DNA from 2 places in the Streptomyces sp. NPDC030840 genome. Region 1 is predicted to be linked to the other one. Evidence: predicted binding sites of a transcription regulator. Region 1 holds the regulator's gene; the other holds the start of a gene.

Evidence for each region. Region 1 encodes HrcA, which represses chaperone genes, less so after heat shock. Its sites were predicted from a motif close to TTNGCACTCNGNNNNNCNGAGTGCNAA; they were not measured.
Region 2: the regulator HrcA is predicted to act here: its motif matches at 4,487-4,513, upstream of groES (co-chaperone GroES).

Annotation. Positions count from the first base shown of each region.
Region 1 covers NZ_JBVIEE010000001.1:436,623-444,028, forward strand. The annotation lists gene hemW (radical SAM family heme chaperone HemW) at 1-98, shown strand, start outside; gene ACZ49J_RS01800 (DUF3097 domain-containing protein) at 398-1,207, opposite strand; gene ACZ49J_RS01805 (MBL fold metallo-hydrolase) at 1,242-2,021, opposite strand; gene hrcA (heat-inducible transcriptional repressor HrcA) at 2,279-3,295, shown strand; gene dnaJ (molecular chaperone DnaJ) at 3,296-4,432, shown strand; gene ACZ49J_RS01820 (nitronate monooxygenase) at 4,722-5,816, shown strand; gene ACZ49J_RS01825 (16S rRNA (uracil(1498)-N(3))-methyltransferase) at 5,813-6,553, shown strand; gene ACZ49J_RS01830 (hypothetical protein) at 6,908-7,406, shown strand, end outside.
Region 2 covers NZ_JBVIEE010000009.1:184,483-191,888, reverse strand. The annotation lists gene ACZ49J_RS21390 (MOSC domain-containing protein) at 1-419, shown strand, start outside; gene ACZ49J_RS21385 (SDR family NAD(P)-dependent oxidoreductase) at 542-1,315, shown strand; gene ACZ49J_RS21380 (ester cyclase) at 1,410-2,117, shown strand; gene groL (chaperonin GroEL) at 2,265-3,890, opposite strand; gene groES (co-chaperone GroES) at 4,032-4,340, opposite strand; gene ACZ49J_RS21365 (class I SAM-dependent methyltransferase) at 4,682-5,869, shown strand; gene ACZ49J_RS21360 (LCP family protein) at 6,036-7,106, opposite strand; gene ACZ49J_RS21355 (glycoside hydrolase family 10 protein) at 7,186-7,406, opposite strand, start outside.

The DNA.
Region 1 (7,406 bases):
GGTTGCTGGAGGAAGGGCCCTTCGGGGAGGGGCGGGCCGTGCTGACGTTGCGGGGGCGGTTGTTGGCGGATGCGGTGGTGCGGGAGCTGGTGGACTGAGCGGGGTCCGTCGGGGGAGGGTCCTTCGCCCCCGCCGCCCCTACCCGTCCCATCCCTGGGGGCTGCGCCCCCAGACCCCCGCTGTCGGCCTTCGGCCTCGTCCTCAAACGCCGGACGGGCTGAAAGATTCAGCCCCTTGGGGGCACCTCCCAGCGGTAGCTGGGGGAGTTTGAGGAGCGGGGGTCCGGGGGCCGGCCCCCGAAACGGGGTCCGGGGCGGAGCCCCGGCGGGGTCGAAGGGGCGGAGCCCCTGGGGATGGGACGGGTAGGGGCGGCGGGGGCGAGGAAACCCCCGCCGCCTCACGCCGGTGCCGTCACGAAGTCGATCAGTTCCTCCACCCGCCCCAGCAACGCCGGCTCCAGGTCCTTGTACGAGCGCACCGAGCCGAGAATCCGCTGCCACGCCTCCCCGGTGTTCGCCACGCGCCACCCCAGCGCCCGGCACACCCCCGTCTTCCAGTCCTGCCCGCGGGGCACGCGCGGCCACGCCTCGATCCCGACGGCCGCCGGCTTCACCGCCTCCCAGATGTCGATGTACGGGTGGCCCACCACCAGCGCGTGCTCGCTCGTCACCGACTCGGCGATGCGCGACTCCTTGCTGCCCGGGACGAGGTGGTCCACCAGGACGCCGAGCCGGGCGTCGGGGCCGGGCGCGAAGTCCGCGACGATGGCCGGCAGGTCGTCGACGCCCTCCAGGTACTCGACGACCACGCCCTCGATGCGCAGGTCGTCGCCCCACACCTTCTCGACGAGCTCGGCGTCGTGGCGGCCCTCCACGTAGATGCGCCCGGCCCGGGCCACGCGCGCGCGTGCGCCGGGCACGGCGACCGAGCCGGAGGCCGTACGGGTGGGGCGTACCGGCGCGGACGCGGCGGGGCGTACCAGCGTGACCACCCGGCCCTCAAGCAGGAACCCCCGCGGCTCCAGCGGGAACACCCGGTGCTTGCCGAAGCGGTCCTCCAGGGTCACCGTGCCCGCCTCGCAGCGGATCACCGCACCGCAGAAGCCGCTCCCGGGCTCCTCGACCACCAGCCCGGGCTCCGCCGGGACCTCCGGGACGGGCTTGGACCTCTTCCACGGCGGGGTCAGGTCCGGCGAGTACTGGCGCATTCGGATGACGATACGAGAACCAGCCGGACACTCCTCACGACACGCCGAAGCGGCGTGCCAGCGCGTCCCGTTGCGCCCGGACGAACGCCGCGTCCACCACCGCCCCGTGCCCCGGCACGTACACCGCGTCCTCGCCGCCCAGCGCCAGCAGCCGGTCCAGCGCCGCCGGCCAGTGCGAGGGGACGGCGTCCGGGCCGGCCTGGGGCTCGCCGGACTCCTCGACCAGGTCGCCGCAGAAGACCACCTCCGGCCACGGCGACGAGCCGGGCACCAGCACCACCAGGTCGTGCGCCGTGTGGCCCGGCCCGACGTTCGCGAGGAGTACCTGCGAGCCGCCGCCCAGGTCCAGCGTCCACTCCCCGGAGACGTGGTGGCGGGAACGGACGAGGTGGTCCACGGCCTCGGCGGCCTCATCGGCGTCCAGGCCGTGGCGCACGGCGTCGGCGCGCAGTTCCTCGCGTGAGCGTGCGCCGGTGAGGACCGCGTCCAGGCCCACCGCGCCGAACACCTCCACTCCCGCGAAGGCCGCCGCTCCGAGGACGTGGTCGAAGTGCGGGTGGGTGAGCGCGAGATGTGTCACATCGCGGAGATCCGTCACATCACCGGGATCCGTTCCCTTGCCGTGGCGGCCCAGCAGCTCCCGCGCCTCCGCGCGCAACCGAGCGCCCTCCCGCAGACTCGACCCCGCGTCGACCATGAGAGCGCGGCCCTCGCCGACGACCAGCCCGGCCGTGCAGTCCCAGCCAGGGAGGCGGCGGCGCCCCACGTGCGGAGCCAGTTTCTCCCACCCGGCCTCTTCCCAAGTCACCGTCATACGCCGACGCTAGCCCCAGGCCCCCCACCCCGGCACGACGGGCCGCTCCTGTTCCGGCGCTCCGCGCGTACTCGCCAGTACGACATCGCGGGACACGTCGGTACACGTCGGCACGACGGGGCGTGGCCGCCCTTGCCGGGGCCGTACCCCGCCGCCGTACACTGGTGGGAATGCTGGCACTCGCCTGCGCTGAGTGCCAAGGGGAAGCCGCGAGGAGCGCGGGAACGCGCGAGACGGATGCTCTGGAGGTGTGCGCGATGCTCAGTGAACGCAGGCTCGAAGTGCTGCGCGCCATCGTCCAGGACTACGTGGGCACCGAGGAGCCGGTGGGTTCCAAGGCGCTCACCGAGCGGCACAAGCTCGGGGTCTCGCCGGCCACCGTCCGCAACGACATGGCGGCTCTCGAGGAGGAGGGCTACATCGCCCAGCCGCACACCAGCGCCGGCCGCATCCCCACCGACAAGGGCTACCGCCTCTTCGTGGACAAGCTGGCGGCGGTGAAGCCGATGACCGCCCCGGAGCGGCGCGCCATCCAGAACTTCCTGGAGGGCGCCGTCGACCTGGACGACGTGGTCGGCCGGACCGTACGGCTGCTGGCGCAGCTCACCCGGCAGGTCGCCGTCGTGCAGTACCCGTCGCTCACGCGGTCCACCGTGCGGCACGTGGAGCTGCTGTCGCTGGCACCCGCGCGCCTGATGCTCGTGCTGATCACGGACACCGGCCGGGTGGAGCAGAGGATGATCGACTGCCCGGCTCCGTTCGGGGAGAGCTCGCTCGCGGATCTCCGCGCGCGGCTCAACAGCCGCGTGGCGGGCCGCCGCTTCACGGACGTACCGCGACTCGTGGAGGACCTGCCGGAGGCCTTCGACCTGGAGGACCGCGGTACGGTCGCCACTGTGCTCTCCACCCTCCTGGAGACGCTCGTCGAGGAGAACGAGGAGCGGCTGATGATCGGCGGCACCGCCAATCTGACCCGCTTCGGACATGACTTCCCTCTCACGATCCGGCCGGTGCTCGAGGCGCTGGAGGAGCAGGTCGTGCTCCTGAAGTTGCTGGGCGAGGCGAAGGATCCGGGCGTGACCGTGCGCATCGGCCACGAGAACGCGCATGAGGGACTCAACTCCACGTCCGTGGTCTCGGTGGGCTACGGTTCGGGCGGCGAGGCAGTTGCAAAACTCGGCGTGGTCGGACCGACCCGCATGGACTATCCGGGAACGATGGGAGCAGTACGAGCGGTGGCACGTTACGTCGGACAGATCCTGGCGGAGTCGTAAGTGGCCACGGACTACTACGCCGTACTCGGCGTGCGCCGCGACGCGTCCCAGGACGAGATCAAGAAGGCGTTCCGGAGGCTCGCTCGCGAGCTGCACCCGGACGTCAATCCCGATCCGAAGACGCAGGAGCGGTTCAAGGAGATCAACGCCGCCTACGAGGTGCTGTCGGACCCGCAGAAGAAGCAGGTCTACGACCTCGGCGGTGACCCGCTGTCCCAGGCGGGCGGCGGGGGTGCGGGCGGCTTCGGCGCCGGCGGGTTCGGGAACTTCTCGGACATCATGGACGCCTTCTTCGGTACGGCGTCCCAGCGCGGCCCGCGGTCGCGCACCCGCCGGGGCCAGGACGCGATGATCCGGCTGGAGGTCGAGCTCGACGAGGCGGCCTTCGGCACGACGAAGGACATCCAGGTCGACACGGCCGTCGTCTGCACCACCTGCAGCGGCGAGGGCGCGGCCCCGGGCACGTCCGCCCAGACGTGTGACATGTGCCGCGGCCGCGGTGAGGTGTCGCAGGTGACCCGGTCCTTCCTGGGCCAGGTCATGACGTCCCGCCCCTGCCCCCAGTGCCAGGGCTTCGGCACGGTCGTGCCGAACCCGTGCCCGGAGTGCGCGGGTGACGGCCGTGTCCGGTCCCGCCGCACGCTCACGGTGAAGATCCCGGCCGGCGTCGACAACGGCACGCGGATCCAGCTCGCCGGCGAGGGCGAGGTCGGCCCGGGCGGTGGCCCGGCGGGCGACCTGTACGTCGAGATCCACGAGCTCCCGCACCCGACGTTCCAGCGTCGCGGCGACGACCTGCACTGCACGGTCACCATCCCGATGACGGCGGCGGCCCTCGGCACGAAGGTCCCGCTGGAGACGCTCGACGGCATGGAGGAGGTCGACATCCGCCCGGGCACCCAGTCGGGTCAGTCGATCCCGCTGCACGGTCGCGGTGTCACCCACCTCAGGGGCGGCGGCCGGGGCGACCTCATCGTGCACGTCGAGGTCACGACCCCGACCAAGCTCGACCCCGAGCAGGAGCGCCTGCTGCGTGAGCTGGCGAAGCTGCGCGGCGAGGAGCGCCCGATGGGACAGTTCCAGCCGGGACAGCAGGGGTTGTTCTCCCGCTTGAAGGACGCGTTCAACGGGCGCTGACCGCGGTGACCGTGGTGACCGCGCTCGTCACCGTGGTCGCTGACGGCTGACGGCTGACGGCTGACGGCTGACGGCTGACGGGTGCGGGGCGTGTTCCCGCGCCCGTCGGACGCTTGCGGAGGCATGCGCACTGCCGTCGGCCGACATGCGTGGACCGATATGCCGGGTGGCTTGATTTCGCCCCTGTTCGAAGTCCCCCACCGTCCCTGACACGTGCCCATGCCGTCGGCCTATGCCAGGCGGAAGGCCTGATTCGGACCTTGTGGGGAGGACGTGACACCATGCGTTCATGTCCTCCGCACTGACCGATCTCTTCCCCAGGCCGATCGTGCAGGCCCCCATGGCGGGCGGTGTCTCCGTGCCGCAGCTCGCCGCCGCCGTGTCCGAGGCCGGTGGGCTCGGCTTCCTCGCCGCCGGGTACAAGACCGCCGACGGCATGTACCAGGAGATCAAGCAGCTGCGGGGACTCACGGGGCGCCCCTTCGGCGTGAACCTCTTCATGCCGCAGCCCGAGTACGCCGACCCGGCCGCCGTGGAGGTGTACGCCAACCAGCTCGCCGGTGAGGCCGCCTGGTACGACGCCGAGCTGGGCGACCCCGACAGCGGGCGGGACGACGGCTACGACGCCAAGCTCGCCGTGCTCCTCGACAACCCGGTGCCGGTGGTCTCCTTCCACTTCGGCTGCCCCACCCCCGAGGTGCTCGCGTCCCTCGCCGCCAAGGGCACCCTGACCCTCGTCACGGTCACCACGGCCGACGAGGCGCTGGCCGTGGAGCACGCCGGGGCCGACGCCGTGATCGTGCAGGGCGTGGAGGCGGGCGGTCACCAGGGCACCCACCGCGACGACCCCGAGCGGGACTGCGCGGGCATCGGCCTGCTGTCCCTGGTCGCGCAGGTACGCGAGGCCGTCTCACTGCCGATCGTCGCGGCCGGCGGCATCATGCGGGGCAGCCAGATCGCCGCAGCCCTCGCCGCCGGGGCGTGTGCGGCGCAGCTCGGCACGGCGTTCCTCGTGACTCCCGAGTCCGGCGCGAACGCGCTGCACAAGCAGGCGATGACCAACCCTCTGTTCGTGCGTACGGAGCTCACGCGCGCGTTCTCCGGGCGCCCGGCGCGCGGTCTCGTCAACCGTTTCATGCGCGAGCACGGCCCGTACGCCCCCGTCGCCTACCCCCAGGTCCACCACCTCACCTCCGGACTGCGCAAGGCGGCGGCCAAGGCGGGTGACCCGCAGGGCATGGCGCTGTGGGCGGGACAGGGCCACCGGATGGCGCGGGCCCTGCCCGCGGGGCAGCTGGTGGAGATGCTCGCGGCGGAGCTGGCCTCCGCGCGGGCGGGGCTGTCCGGGTGCCCCGACGGGACGGCGGGAGGCGGCGACCGGTGACCGCGCCGGTGTTCGTGGTGGACCACCTGGGCGGTGCGGGGGCGGAGTTCGTCCTCGACGGTCCCGAGGGGCGGCACGCGGTGTCCGTGAAGCGGCTGCGGCCCGGTGAGGACGTGGTCCTCACGGACGGGCACGGGCGGTGGACGCAAGGCGTGGTGAAGGCGGCCGAGGGCAAGGACCGGCTGGTGGTCACGGACCTGCGGCCCGTGCGGGAGGAGCCCGTCGAGTCTCCCCGCGTCACGGTCGTCCAGGCCCTCCCCAAGGGAGACCGGGGGGAACTGGCCGTCGAGACGATGACCGAGACCGGGGTGGACGTGATCGTGCCCTGGGCGGCCTCGCGCTGCATCACCCAGTGGAAGGGCGAGCGGGGGCTGAAGGCGCTGGCGAAGTGGCGGTCCACCGCGCGGGAGGCCGGGAAGCAGTCGCGGCGGGTCCGCTTCCCGGAGGTCGCGGACACGGCGACGACGAAGCAGGTCGCCGCGCTGCTCGCGGAGGCGGACTTCGCGGGTGTGCTGCACGAGTCCGGTGACGAGGCGCTGGCGGGCGTCGAGCTGCCCGCCGCCGGGGAGATCGTGCTGGTGGTGGGGCCCGAGGGCGGGGTGTCGCCGGAGGAGCTGGCGCTGTTCGCGGAGGCGGGGGCTCGGCCGTATCGCCTGGGTCGGAGTGTCCTGCGGACGTCGACTGCCGGTACGGCGGCGGTGGCGGTGTTGCTGGCGAGGACGGGACGCTGGTCCTGAGGGGCGTTGTTTTCGCCCCCGCCGCCCCTACCCTCCCCCACTCTCGGCTTCGCTCGAGCGGGGGGACCCCCACCATCCCTGGGGGCTGCGCTCCCAGGCCCCCGCTTATCGGACTTGCGGCCTCGTCCTCAGACGCCGGACGGGCTGAGAATTCAGCCCCTTGGGGGCACCTCCCAGCGGTAGCTGGGGGAGTTCGAGGAGCGCGGTCCGGGGCGGAGCCCGAGCGGGGTTGAAGGGGCGGCGCCCCTGGGGACGGGTAGGGGCGGGCGGGGGCGCAGTCATGCGTGCGCCCGGAGCGGAGCGTGGCCGCATGCGGCCTACCGTGTCGCGGCGGGCGGTGGCAGGCTGCCGTCCATGGGGGTATTGAAGCGTGCGGGGCGACGGCTGGGCGGGCGACGGGTTCTGCTGGGCCTGGGGCTCGGCGTAGGCGCCGTCGTGGGCGTTTCCGCCTGTGAGACAGGCGGGTTGAACACCGCCGCCGTGGCGTTCACCACGGACCAGGCCGGCACTCGGGAGCTGGAGCGGAAGGGCGCCGACGTGCGGTGGCTCACCTGCACGGGGTCCTACGACGACAGCGGCACGGGCGAGGGCGGCAAGAAGACGCGATCGCCCTCCGCCAGTGCCAACACGGTCGTGAACGTCGACTGCAAGGGCGAGACCGACGACGGAAAGGACATCAGTCTCAAGGGGAAGGTGACACGGGAGGTCAACGGCAAGTGCGTCCGTGGCGACCTCACCGCCAGGATCGCCGGCAAGGAGTGGTTCCAGGTGAACGTCCTGGGCAACTGCGACGCGCCCGACACCACTCCCACCCCGCCCGGTGGCGACGACCGCCCCGGCGAACCCGGCCCGA
Region 2 (7,406 bases), on a different contig from region 1:
CCCTGCCCAACGGCGTGTTCGGCGAGAACCTCACCACCGTGGGCCTCGACGTGTCCGGCGCGCGGGTCGGAGAGCGCTGGCGGATCGGCACCGACGTGGTCCTGGAGGTCACCTCGGGCCGGATCCCCTGCCTCAACTTCCAGGTGCACATGGGTGAGAAGGGCTGGGTCAGGCGCTTCACGCAGAAGGGCCGGACCGGTGCCTACCTGCGGGTCGTCGAACCGGGCGAGATCCGGGCCGGCGACCCCGTCGAGATCGTCCACCGCCCGGACCACGACGTGACGGCGGCCCTCCAGTTCCGGGCCGTCACGACCGAGCGTGACCTCCTGCCACGGCTGCTGGCCGCGGGCGACGCGCTGCACCCGGAGGCGCGCAGGCGTGCGGAGGAGTACGTGGCGAAGGGCGGCGGCGGTGCGTAGGCGGCGGCAGGGAGCCCGGTGACGCCGGGGCGCGGCCGTGATCGGTGCCGAGCGCGGAAAGGACAGGTGAAGGCCGGTACGCGGGGGCGGATTCGCACAGTCCGGGTCACTAATCTTGGGCCATGACAACGGCTCTGATTACGGGATCGACCGCGGGTATCGGTGCCGCCTTCGCTCGACGGCTGGCGGCTGACGGTCACGACCTCGTCCTGGTGGCACGCGACACGAAGCGGCTGCGCGAGCAGGCGACCGAGTTGCACGACCGGCACGGCATCGAGGCGGAGGTGCTGACGGCCGACCTGGCGACGGACGAGGGCATCGAAGGAGTGGAGCGGCGCCTCGCCGACCGCAGGAACCCGGTCGACCTGCTGATCAACAACGCGGGGTTCGGCAACAAGGGCCGCTACCTCGACGTGTCGATGGCCGACGAGCTGAAGATGCTCAAGGTGCACTGCGAGGCGGTGCTCCGGCTGACCTCGGCGGCGGCCGAGGGGATGCGGGAGCGGGGCCGGGGCGGGGTCGTCAACGTGGCGTCGGTGGCCGCGTTCGTGCCCCGGGGCAGCTATGGGGCGTCCAAGGCGTGGGTCGTGCAGTTCACGCAGGGCGCGGCGCGGGATCTGGCGGGCAGCGGGGTGCGGCTGATGGCGCTGGCCCCGGGCTTCGTGCGCACCGAGTTCCACGAGCGGGCCGGGATGGGAACGGACAACATCCCGGGCTGGATGTGGCTGGACGCCGACAAGCTGGTCACGACGGCGCTGGCCGACCTGGCCCGCGGCAAGTCGCTGTCCATCCCGGATCCCCGGTACAAGGCGCTGATGGGCGTGGTCAAGGTGCTGCCGCGGGGCCTGCTCGGGGGGATCAGCTCGAAGACGGGGCGCAAGTACGGGCCCCAGTAGCCGCGGCGGCCGGCCACGGCGAGCGGAGGTGGCGCCGCGTACCCGGTGTGAAAATGGGTGTATCAGCCGACCAGGGGGGCCGGGAGGCGGTGTCATGACGTTCGTGCAGCTCATCGACTGCAAGACCAGCCGGTTCGACGAGATGAACCGGCTGCTGGACACATGGGTCGAACAGACCAAAGGCAAGCGGACCGCCACGCACAGCGTCATCGGCAAGGACCGGTCCGACGCGGCGCACCTCATCGAGATCGTGGAGTTCCCGTCGTACGAGGAGGCGATGCGGAACTCGAACCTTCCGGAGACCGACAGGATCTTCAAGGACATGGTCGCGCTCTGCGACGAGATGCCGACGTTCACCGACCTGGAGGTCGTACGGGACGAGCAGCTGAACGCGGACAACGTGCGGCGGTTCTTCGAGACGCTGGCGAGCGCGGGCGATCTGCCGCCGATGAACGACCTTCTCGATGAGGACATCCACAGCCACAACCCGATGAACCCGCAGGACACGATCGGGCTGGACTCCGCCCGCAGCGAGTACCGGATGTGGCGCGGCGGCTTCGATTTCACGTTCACGGTCGACGATCTGATCGCCCAGGGCGACCGGGCCTGCGCGCGGTGGACCTGGAACGCCACCCACAAGGGAGACTTCCTGGGGATCTCCGCCACCGGAAAACGGGTCACCATGACCGGGACGACCACGTTCCGGTTCACCTCCGACGGGAAGATCGCCGAGATCTGGTGGCAGCACGACCAGCTGGGCCTGATGCAGCAGCTGGGTGCGCTGGACGCGCTGGAGAGGTAGCGGACGCGCTGGAGAGGTAGCGAACGCCCTGGAGAGGTAGCGGACGCCCTGGAGAAGGAGCAGACCCGCGGGAGAAGGACCACACAGGCGCGAAGGCCCGGCACCCACAGGGGGTGCCGGGCCTCACGTACGGCCTGTCGGCGTACGTCAGTGGGCGTGGCCGTGGCCGTGGCCCGCGGCGGCCGGCTCCTCCTCTTCCTTCTTCTCGACGACCAGGGTCTCGGTCGTCAGGAGGAGGGAGGCGATGGAGGCGGCGTTCTCCAGGGCGGAGCGGGTGACCTTGACCGGGTCGATCACGCCGGCCTTGACCAGGTCGCCGTACTCGCCGGTGGCGGCGTTGTAGCCGTTGCCCTTCTCGAGCTCGGCGACCTTGGAGACGATGACGTAGCCCTCCAGGCCGGCGTTCTCGGCAATCCAGCGCAGCGGCTCGACGGCGGCGCGGCGCACGACGGCGACACCGGTGGCCTCGTCGCCCTCCTTGCCGAGGGAGCCCTCCAGCACCTTCGCGGCGTGGACGAGCGCGGAGCCACCACCGGAGACGATGCCCTCCTCGACCGCGGCGCGGGTCGCGGAGATGGCGTCCTCCAGGCGGTGCTTCTTCTCCTTCAGCTCCACCTCGGTGGCGGCGCCGACCTTGATCACGCACACGCCGCCGGCCAGCTTCGCGAGGCGCTCCTGGAGCTTCTCGCGGTCCCAGTCGGAGTCCGTGGTCTCGATCTCGGCCTTGATCTGGCCGACGCGGCCGGCGACGTCCTCGGCCTTGCCACCGCCGTCGACGATCGTGGTGTCGTCCTTGGTGACGGTGACACGGCGGGCGGTGCCCAGCACGTCCAGACCGACCTGGTCGAGCTTGAGGCCGACCTCCTCGGCGACGACGGTGGCACCGGTGAGGGTGGCCATGTCGCCGAGCATCGCCTTGCGGCGGTCACCGAAGCCGGGGGCCTTGACCGCGACCGCGTTGAAGGTGCCGCGGATCTTGTTGACGACGAGGGTGGAGAGGGCCTCGCCCTCGACGTCCTCGGCGATGATCAGCAGCGGCTTGGAGGAGTTCGCCTGGATGACCTTCTCCAGCAGCGGCAGCAGGTCGGCGATCGAGGAGATCTTGCCCTGGTGAATGAGGATGTACGGGTCCTCCAGGACGGCCTCCATGCGCTCCTGGTCCGTCACGAAGTACGGCGACAGGTAGCCCTTGTCGAAGGCCATGCCCTCGGTGAAGTCCAGCTCCAGACCGAAGGTGTTGGACTCCTCGACGGTGATGACACCGTCCTTGCCGACCTTGTCCATCGCCTCGGCGATGAGCTCGCCGACCTGCTGGTCCTGGGCGGACAGCCCGGCGACGGCGGCGATGTCGGACTTCTCGTCGATCGGGCGGGCCGAGGCGAGCAGGTCCTCGGAGACCGCGGCGACGGCGGCGTCGATGCCCTTCTTCAGGGCGGCCGGGGAGGCACCGGCGGCGACGTTCTTCAGGCCCTCGCGCACGAGCGCCTGGGCGAGCACGGTGGCGGTGGTCGTACCGTCACCCGCGATGTCGTTGGTCTTGGTCGCCACCTCCTTCACCAGCTGGGCGCCGAGGTTCTCGTACGGGTCCTCGACCTCGACCTCGCGGGCGATGGTCACACCGTCGTTGGTGATGGTGGGGGCGCCGAACTTCTTGTCGATGACGACGTTGCGGCCCTTGGGGCCGATCGTCACCTTGACCGTGTCGGCAAGCTTGTTGACGCCGCGCTCGAGGGCGCGACGGGCGTCCTCGTCGAACTTCAGGATCTTCGCCATGGGAGCGTTGGCCCTCTCGGAAATCTAGAGGTGCTAGAGGTGTTCTAGCGGTGAAAGAGCTGCGCCCCCGGCGCCCGGCTGATCAACGGCGGGGGGCCAGGGGCGCAGCTGTGAAAGCAGAAACCGGGTGGTTCCGGGTGATTACTTCTCGATGATCGCGAGCACGTCGCGGGCCGAGAGGACGAGGTACTCCTCGCCGTTGTACTTCACCTCGGTGCCGCCGTACTTGCTGTAGAGCACCACGTCGCCGACGCTGACGTCGAGCGGAAGGCGGTTGCCGTCCTCGAAGCGGCCCGGGCCCACGGCCAGGACGACGCCCTCCTGGGGCTTCTCCTTCGCGGTGTCCGGAATGACCAGGCCAGAGGCCGTGGTCTGCTCGGCGTCCAGCGGCTGGACCACGATGCGGTCCTCGAGCGGCTTGATGGCAACCTTGGAGCTGGCGGTCGTCACGATCCGACCTCCCCCTTCGGAGATCTCACGGGGTTAACTGTCTGAGGTGGCGACCAGGTCGATCCGTCGTCGCGGGTGCCGGACCTGCCCGTCGCGTTGTTGGCACTCTCCCGAGGGGAGTGCCAGACCTGAGACTATGACCGCGATTAGCACTCGGTCAAGCGGAGTGCCAATTGCCCGCGGCGCGGCGTGGAATTCTGGGTGCGTACGGGGGTGCTTCAGTGCCCGGAGGTGGGGGCGCTCTCCCTGGGGGCTCCGCCCCCAGACCCCCGTGTTGGCCTTCGGCCTCGTCCTCAGACGCCGGACAGGCCGGTTTGGCGGCGGTGGCCCACAATGGCCCGGTGAACGACCTCTCCCCCGCCGACGCCCTCGAGTCCTTCGCCGCGCTCCTCACCCCCGAGGGCCTGGCCCTCCTCGACGAGGTGCGGGGCATCAGTCCGGCGGCCGAGCTGGCCGTGGCGACCCGGCTGCGGCGCGACCATCCGGCCGCTCTCGTCTCGGCGGCCATCGCCCAGGCCCGGCTGCGGCAGCGGGCGGTGGCGAAGTTCGGGGCGGGGGACGCGGAGCGGATGTTCTTCACGCCGAACGGGGTCGAGCAGTCCACGCGCACGTCGGTGGCGACGTACCGCGCTGCGCGGTTCGCGGCGCTGGGGGTGCGGTCCGTGGCCGACCTGTGCTGCGGCATCGGCGGAGACGCGATCGCGCTGGCGCGCGCCGGGATCCGGGTGCTGGCCGTCGACCGGGACCCGCTGACGGCCGCGGTGGCGCGGGCCAACGCGGCGGCGCTCGGGCTGTCCGGCCTGATCGAGGTACGGCAGGCCGACGTGACCGACGTGGACGTCACCCCGTACGACGCGGTCTTCGTGGATCCCGCGCGGCGCGGCGGCCGGGGCCGGGTCTTCGACCCGGAGGCGTACTCGCCACCGCTGTCCTGGGCGGTCGGGGCGGCCCTGAAGTCACCCCGCGCCGCGCTGAAGATCGCCCCGGGTGTCCCCCACGAGGCGATCCCCGCCGAGGCCGAGGCCGAGTGGATCTCGGACGGCGGGGACGTGAAGGAGGCCGTGCTGTGGTTCGGCACGGAGCCCGGGGCCGTACGGGCCACCCTGCTGCCGGGACCGCGCACGCTGCTCGGCCGCGGGCTGCCGGACCTCTCGGTACGGCCCCCGGGCCCCTACCTGTACGAGCCCGACGGCGCCGTGATCCGCGCGCACCTGGTGGCCGAGGTGGCGGCCGGCCTCGACGGCGGGCTGCTCGACCCCCACATCGCCTACATCACCTCGGACACCCTCCGCCCGACCCCGTACGCGACCGCCTACGAGATCACCGACCACCTCCCCTTCAACGTCAAGAGGCTGAAGGCGCTCGTGCGCGAGCGGGAGATCGGTGTGCTGACGGTCAAGAAGCGCGGCTCGGCCGTCGAGCCGGAGGAACTGCGCAAGAAGGTCAAGCCCCACGGACCTCACTCGGCCACCGTCTTCCTGACCCGGATCGCGGACGCGCCGACGATGCTGATCGGCCGCCCGGTCTGAGGGCACGGGTGCTTCCCTCAAGGAGGCTCGGGAGGCCTCGGCCGCCCGCCGCGGCAACAGCTCCCGTTCCCGCGGACACTCGGCAGCAGGTGGTGGCCCCGCGGTGCGGGTTCGCCGGCGAGGTGGTCGACGATCTCCAGGGCGGGGTGAAGGACCACGTGAGCGACTACCTGAGCGACTGCCACAAGTCGGTCGCCTCCGGCTCGTCGGCCACCACCCGGTTGGGGTTCGAGGGGGCCCGCACCACCGGCATCATCACCGTCCTGACGTCGGCCGAGGTCAGGTCGCCCAGGCTCTGGCCGAGGCGCGTCAGCTCGCTCAGGGAGTCCAGGCCCGTGTCGGTCGTCAGGCTGCCGGTGACGGCGTCGGCGACCCGGTAGAGCCTGGTGGGGCTGGTCAGCAGGCTCGTCGTGGAGATCTGGTCCAGCAGGGCCTTCACCAGTTTCTGCTGCAGGCCTATGCGGCCCAGGTCGCTGCCGTCGCCGATGCCGTGGCGGGTGCGGGCGAGGGCCAGCGCCTTCTCGCCGTCCAGATGGTGGGTGCCGGCCTCCAGCTTCAGATGGCTGTCCTCGTCGTCGATGTCCTCGTCCGTCGTGACGGTCACCCCGCCCAGCGCGTCCACCAGCTTGGCGAAGCCCGCGAAGTCGATCTCGATGTAGTGGTCCATGCGGATGCCGGTCAGCGACTCGACCGTCTTCACGGCACAGACCGGACCGCCCACCGAGTACGCGCTGTTGAACATCGACTGGTACGCCACCGAGGTGGAGCCGCCCGAGGACAGCGGGCAGGACGGGCGCGTGACCAGTGTGTCGCGCGGGATGCTCACCACCGTCGCCTCGGTGCGGCCCTCGCCGACGTGGACGACCATCGCCGTGTCGGAGCGGGCACCGCCGCTGTTCCCGCCGCCGAGCGCGGCGTTCTCCTTGCCGCTGCGGGAGTCCGAGCCGAGGACCAGGATGTTCAGCGCCGTGCTGGGCAGCGGGGCCGCCGAGGCGGAGGACGACGGCGACGGGCTCGACACCGCCGCGGGCGGGCGGTCCTCGCCGAGCGCGCTGTTGATGTCGACGCTCCTGATGTTGTCGTTCAGATGCCAGTACGCCCAGCCCGCCGCCCCCGCTCCCAGCACGAGCACCCCGGCGAGAGAGAGGCCGGCGGCCTTCAGCACCCTCGACCGCCGGCCCACCCGTCTGTCCGCCGCTCCGCCGTCATCTCCACGTTCGCCGCTTCTCACCGTCACAGGCAGGAACGTACGTCCGAATTGTTACGGGCGGAGCTGGCCGGCCGTCATTCTTCGGAAATTCTCAGACTTCTCGGGCTCATCCCAACGTCACCGCGGGCACGGGGTTGCTCCCGCTCCAGCTCGCGTTGAAACCGAAGGTCACCGAACCGCCGTCGGGCACGCCGCCGTTCCATGACGCGTTCGTGCAGCTCACCGCCGCGCCCGTCTGTGTGCACGCCGCGTTCCAGGCCTGGGTGACCTGCTGGCCCGCGCCGTACGTCCAGTTGACCTTCCAGGAGGAGAGGGACGCGCCGGAGC